2 regions of the Pseudomonas sp. SDO5532_S415 genome follow, and region 2 is predicted to be linked to the other one. Evidence: predicted binding sites of a transcription regulator. Region 2 holds the regulator's gene; the other holds the start of a gene.
The links. The regulator FliA, encoded in region 2, starts transcription of late flagellar genes. The targets are predictions, from matches to a motif close to CTAAAGTTTNNNNNNNNNNNGCCGNTAA.
Positions count from the first base shown of each region.

Region 1: a site for FliA is predicted at 1,488-1,515, ahead of ACW9HW_RS04015 (methyl-accepting chemotaxis protein). Genes of this name have one in related genera too.

Region 1 covers NZ_JBSVWS010000006.1:68,270-71,679, forward strand. The annotation lists gene ACW9HW_RS04005 (NorM family multidrug efflux MATE transporter) at 1-358, opposite strand, end outside; gene ACW9HW_RS04010 (LysR substrate-binding domain-containing protein) at 517-1,437, shown strand; gene ACW9HW_RS04015 (methyl-accepting chemotaxis protein) at 1,625-3,410, shown strand, end outside.
Region 2 covers NZ_JBSVWS010000037.1:3,547-6,956, reverse strand. The annotation lists gene ACW9HW_RS11795 (chemotaxis protein CheA) at 1-177, opposite strand, end outside; gene ACW9HW_RS11790 (protein phosphatase CheZ) at 249-1,037, opposite strand; gene ACW9HW_RS11785 (chemotaxis response regulator CheY) at 1,057-1,428, opposite strand; gene fliA (RNA polymerase sigma factor FliA) at 1,595-2,335, opposite strand; gene fleN (flagellar synthesis regulator FleN) at 2,332-3,162, opposite strand; gene flhF (flagellar biosynthesis protein FlhF) at 3,279-3,410, opposite strand, start outside.

The DNA.
Region 1 (3,410 bases), on a different contig from region 2:
TCTGGCCGAAGAGCAGCAAAACCGGTTTGAGGTTCCACAGCAATAGCCCGGCACCCAGCGCCATCAGCCACGCCAGCCACAACCCGGCCTGGACCAGTCGGGCAGCCCCGAGGGTATCGCCCGCGCCCTGACGGATCGACACCAGAGTGCCGACCGCCGCAATCACACCGATGCAGAAGAACGCCACGAACGAATAGCTCGCCGCGCCCAGACTGCCGCCGGCCAGTGCCTCGGGACTCAGGCGCGCCATCATCAAAGTGTCGGTGAGGACCATCAGCATGTGCGCCAACTGCGAGGCGATCAACGGCCCCGCCAGCCGCAGGATGGCCCAGAGTTCAATACGCGCTGGATGCTGCATGATCATCACGCTCGATTGTCAAAGTGAACAGGAAAGCGTCGATTCTCGGCGCTCTGCGGGGTTTGCACAAAGGGATAAAAAGGATGGATGGCATGATTCAAACTCATGCTGGAGAGTTTCTGCTAGGGTGATCGAATCCCGATGTAGGAGCTTTCCCAATGTCACGTCGTCTTCCTCCCTTGTATGCCCTGCGCGCATTCGAAGCGGCGGCGCGACACAGTTCGTTCACCCGAGCCGCTGAAGAGCTGTCGATCACGCAAAGTGCAGTCAGCCGGCATATTCGTACGCTCGAAGAGCATTTTGCCTGCCGCTTGTTTCACCGCAGTGGTCGCCACCTGCAGCTGACCGAATCGGCCCGCTTGTTGTTGCCGGGGATCCGCGAAGGCTTCACTGCTCTGGAACGGGCTTGCAATACCTTGCGCGCCGAAGACGACATCCTGCGCATGAAAGCCCCGTCGACGCTGACCATGCGCTGGTTGCTGGCGCGCCTGAGTCGCTTCCGCCATCTGCAGCCGGGCAACGAGGTGCAATTGACCAGCGCCTGGATGGATGTCGATTCGGTAGACTTCAACGATGAGCCGTTCGATTGCGCGGTGTTGCTGAGCAACGGGCATTTCCCGCCGGACTGGGAGGCGAGTTACCTGTTCCCGGAGGAATTGATCCCGGTGGGCGCGCCCAACCTGCCGAGCGATCAGCCTTGGGACGTCACGCGTCTGGCCAATACTGAGCTGTTGCACCCGACACCGGACCGCCGCGACTGGCGCAATTGGCTGGAGCGCATGGGGCTGGCCGACCAGGTGTCACTCAAGGGCGGGCAGGTGTTCGACACGCTGGAGCTGGGCATGATCGCGGCAGCCCGAGGCTACGGCGTGTCCATGGGTGATTTGCTGATGGTGGCGGAGGATGTGGCGCAAGGGCGATTGAGCCTGCCGTGGCCGACGGCCGTTGCCAGCGGTGAGAAATACTACCTGGTCTGGCCGAAAACCCGTCCGGGCGGTGAGCGCATGCGCCGGCTCAGCGACTTTCTGCAAAGTGAAGTCAGGGCCATGGAATTGCCGGATGTCGAGCACCTGAGCTGAAACGATGGAGCGGCCGGCGTAGCGGCCTTGAGCCATATCCCCACTAATCGCTCAAGTATTTCCGTTCGCCGCCGAAAATCTGCTCGTGGGACCTTCGTGCAGGTTCGACGCTACCCCCTAAATATTAGAAATTTTGCTGAGTGTGCGCCGCGATCACGATGATCCAGGCACTTGGCCAGGAGCTGTCATGTCTCAACCTCGTGCCCGGATAGCCTCACAGCTTGGTCTTGCGCTCGCCGTGATTCTGGCGATCGTCATCACCGGCAGTACCTTGTTCGCCCTGCGTTCGCTGGACACCGCCAACCTCGCCACCCGCGAAGAGCACCTGGCCAGTGAGGCCCGGTTGCTGGCCGATCAGCTGAGCACCTTTCACGGCACGTTGCGTGAAAGTACCCAGCGCCTGGCCGGACTGTTCGAGAAGCGCTTCAGTGGAGGGCTGAGCGTGCACCCGGATGAACCGGTGGCCGTGGCGGGTATCCAGACACCGGGCTTGCACCTGGGCAATGAAGTGCTTAACAACAACTTCAAGGAAGTGGACGAGTTCAAGCAGATGACCGCGGGCGTGGCGACGGTGTTCGTGCGCAGCGGCGAAGACTTCATTCGCGTCAGTACAAATGTCAGCAAACAAGACGGCAACCGTGCCATTGGCACTGTTCTGGATCACGCGAATCCGGCATACGCCCGTTTGATGGCGGGGCAGAGCTACGTGGGTCGATCCTTGCTGTTTGAACGCTTCTACATGTCGCAGTACACCCCCGTGCGCGACAGCAGCGGTAAGGTCATTGCCGTGTTGTATGTAGGATTCGATTACACCGACGCGCAGAAGGCGCAGTTCGAAAACCTCAAACGCTTCCGCATCGGCCAGACCGGCTCCCTGGCGCTTTTGGATGAGCAAAACAAATGGCTTGTGCCGATCGCAGGTGTGCAGGCGCTGGACCAAGCGGTGCCAGCAATTGTCGAACTGGCGAAAACGCCGGGCAAGGGCGATTTCTGGAGCGACAAGTCCGAAGAATTTTATAGCGTGGCCGTACCGTTCGAAGGCGGGCCGTGGTCGGTGGTGGCGAGCATGCCGAAAACCGAAATCAGCGCCGTGACCTGGAGTGTCGGTATCCAGCTGGCCATCGGCAGTTTGCTGGCGATGTTGCTGGCGGTGGGTTCGGCGGTCTGGCTGTTGCGCAGCAAACTCGCGCCGCTGGCGGATCTGGTGCGCCAGGCCGAAGCCTTGGGTGCCGGTGACCTGAGCGTGCGTCTGAGTGTGTCGAGCAACGACGAGATCGGTCAGCTGGCCCGCGCCTTCAACCAGATGAGCCAGGCGTTGTCGACCATGGTCGAGCACATCCGCAATGCTTCGATGGAGGTCAACCGCCGCGCTCAGGCCCTGTCCGGTTTGTCCGGTGGCGCCTACGAAGGGATGGAACAGCAGTCGGGCGAAATCACCAGCATGGCCGGGGCCGTGGAAGAATTCAGCGCGACCTCGTTGAACATTGCCGACAACATGGGCAGCACCCAGCGTCTGGCCCAGGAAAACGCCCAGCAAACGCAGATTGGGCGCACGTCGATGGACGAAGCGTCCTCGTCGCTGGAGCAAATCGCCGGGGCATTGAACAGCACCGCAACGGTGATCAATACGCTGGGTCAGCGTTCCCAGGAAATCGGTGGCATCGTCGGTGTGATTACGTCGATCGCTGATCAGACCAACCTGCTGGCGCTCAACGCCGCGATCGAAGCGGCCCGTGCCGGCGAGCAGGGTCGTGGTTTTGCCGTGGTGGCCGATGAAGTGCGCAACCTTGCCTCTCGCACCCGTGAAGCCACCGATGAAATTTCCGGGATGATCCAGAGCATCCAGCAAGAGACCGGCAACGCCATCAGCACCATGGAACAGGGCAATGTGTTGATGCAGGAAGGCTTGTCACGCAACGCCAACGTCGCCGCGGCACTGGCGCGGATCGATGAGCAAAGCCGCTCGGCCGGAC
Region 2 (3,410 bases):
CTGGAGGAAGCCGGCGCCCCCTTTTACAGTGTGAAAACCGCGAAAAATTGCATTGAGCAAGTCCGCATCATCCGGCCGGCTTTCCAGCTCGACCAGTTGCTCGGACAGTTGCTCTAGAATCTCGCCGGCCTCAACCAGGAAATCCTGAAGGATCTCTTCATCGGCGCCGAAGCTCATTAATGGTGTGCTCCTAACAGGTCTAAAAACCCAAAAAACCTAAAATTCCAAAACTCTAGAAAACTAAAATTCTAAAATCCCAGGCTGGATAGCAAATCGTCCACATCGTCCTGACCGGACACAACGTCTTCTCTTTTATCGGCATGAATCTGCGGACCTTCACCCTGAGAGAGATGTTTTTGTGGATCTTTTTCGGCAAGCATCGCTTCACGGTCATGTTCGATGCCCGCAAAGCGGTCCACCTGACTGGCCATGAGCACGAGCTTGAGCAGGTTGCTTTCAACTTCGGTGACCAGTTGGGTCACGCGCTTGATCACTTGACCGGTGAGGTCCTGGTAGTCCTGGGCAAGCAGGATGTCGTTGAGGTTGCTCGACACCGCGCGGCCGTCTTCGGCGCTGCGCGCCAGGAAACCGTCGACCCGCCGGGCCAGTTCGCGGAACTCTTCAGCCCCGACTTCGCGACGCATGAACCGTCCCCAGTCCGTGCTCAAGGCCTGGGCTTCATCGCTCAGGCGGTTGACCACCGGCGTGGCGCTTTCCACCAGGTCCATGGTGCGGTTGGCCGCGGCCTCGGTCAGCTTGACCACATAGGACAGGCGCTCGGTCGCATCCGTGATCTGTGACACTTCCTCGGCTTGCGGCATGTGCGGGTCAATCTGGAAATTGACGATCGCGCTATGCAGCTCGCGGGTGAGCTTGCCCACTTCCTGATACAGGCCGCGGTCACGGGTCTGGTTGAGCTCATGGATCAATTGCACAGCATCGCCGAACTTGCCCTTTTCAAGGCTCGCGACCAGTTCGACGGCGTGTTTTTTCAGGGTCGATTCAAAATCACCCTGCGAAGATTCGTTATGCCCCATAGCTCCCCCGTGGCGCAGTTCAACCGATGCGTTCGAAAATCTTCTCGATTTTTTCTTTCAACGCCTGGGCCGTGAAGGGTTTGACCACATAGCCGTTTACACCGGCCTGGGCCGCTTCGATGATCTGTTCGCGCTTGGCTTCAGCGGTCACCATCAGCACCGGCAGGTGCTTGAGCTTTTCATCGGCACGCACGTGGCGCAGCAGATCGATACCGGTCATGCCAGGCATGTTCCAGTCCGTTACCAGAAAGTCGATGCTCCCGCTGTTGAGTACCGGAATGGCGGTAATGCCATCGTCGGCCTCGACCGTGTTGGTGAACCCAAGGTCACGCAACAGGTTTTTTATGATCCGCCGCATCGTTGAGAAGTCATCAACGATGAGGATTTTCATGTTCTTGTCCAATTCGACCTCCAAGCAGACTAAAACGCGCCCAGCACCTGGACGCGCCATTTCAATCAATCTGGCAAAACACTTGATGACTGTCTGGAGTACAGCGGATCGAGACCGGCGCGGTTCATCACCCCACCAGCCACGTCGCAGTGCCCCCACACTGCCTTCAGCGCGCTCGCCACTCTCCCAAACGCCCCCGCAAACGGGCCGCGCACTGGCTGTGTAACTGGCTGACCCGAGATTCGCTGACCCCCAGGACCTCACCGATTTCCTTGAGATTCAGCTCTTCGTCGTAGTACAGCGCCAACACCAGTCGCTCACGCTCCGGCAAATTGGCAATCGCGTCCGCCAGCGCCGCCTGGAAGCGTTCATCTTCCAGATCGCGTGACGGTTCGAGATGAGCACTCGCGCCATCCTCGTGCAGCCCTTCGTGTTCGCCGTCCTGCAACAGATCGTCGAAGCTGAACAAGCGGCTGCCCAGGGTGTCGTTCAAAATCCCGTAGTAATCGTCGAGACTCAATTGGAGTTCGGCCGCAACTTCGTGATCTTTAGCGTCACGGCCTGTTTTAGCTTCAATCGAGCGAATGGCGTCGCTGACCATCCGGGTATTGCGGTGGACCGAACGTGGCGCCCAATCCCCCTTGCGTACTTCATCGAGCATGGCGCCGCGGATGCGGATGCCCGCGTACGTCTCGAAACTCGCGCCTTTGCTGGCGTCGTATTTGGTCGACACTTCAAGCAGGCCGATCATCCCGGCCTGGATCAGGTCTTCGACCTGGACGCTGGCCGGCAGACGCGCCAGCAGGTGGTAGGCAATGCGTTTGACCAGTGGCGCGTAACGCTCGATCAGCTCGTACTGCGCGTCCCGCGCCGACTTCTTGTAGAGGTTGTAACCGCTGGCTGTCATAGCACAGGTCCTGCCGTTTGTTGCACGAGGCGCTCGACGAAAAACTCCAGGTGCCCGCGCGGGTTGGCGGGCAGCGGCCATGTATCGACCTTCTGTGCGATGGCCTTGAACGCCAGCGAGCACTTGGAACGCGGGAACGCTTCGTAGACCGCACGCTGCTTCTGCACGGCCTTGCGCACGCTTTCGTCGTACGGCACGGCGCCAACGTATTGCAGGGCGACGTCGAGGAAGCGGTCGGTCACCTTGGTCAACTTGGCGAACAGGTTGCGGCCTTCCTGCGGGCTCTGCGCCATGTTGGCCAGGACGCGGAAGCGATTCATGCCGTAATCGCGGTTAAGCAATTTGATCAATGCGTAGGCGTCGGTGATCGAGGTCGGCTCGTCGCAGACCACCAGCAACACTTCCTGCGCGGCGCGCACAAAACTGACTACCGAGTCACCGATACCCGCAGCGGTGTCGATCACCAGTACGTCGAGATTGTCGCCGATGTCGCTGAACGCCTGGATCAGGCCGGCGTGTTGCGCCGGGCTCAAATGCACCATGCTCTGGGTGCCGGACGCGGCCGGAACGATGCGGATGCCGCCTGGCCCCTGCAACAGGACGTCGCGCAGCTCGCAGCGGCCTTCGATCACGTCGGCCAGGGTACGTTTGGGTGTCAGGCCCAGCAGAACGTCGACGTTCGCCAGCCCCAGATCGGCGTCCAGCAGCATGACGCGCCGGCCAAGCTCAGCCAAAGCCAGGGACAAGTTCACTGACACGTTAGTTTTCCCGACGCCACCTTTGCCGCCGGTCACCGCGATCACCTGTACGGGATGCATGCTGCCCATGTTATTTCTTTACCTTGTCTTGCATAGACGGAGGCCACATTACTGGCTGCGCGTTCGCAACTGGAACAATGCATGGCAGACCATCGATGTAGGTACAAAAACGATTCATTGTCACCTCAGCCTACCTGCTTGGTCGGGCTGTGGTAGATATCAGCGAACATGTCAGCCATGGCTTCTTCGCTGGGCTCTTCCTGCATTTGCACGCTAACGGCGCGACTGACCAGTTGATGACGACGCGGCAGATGCAA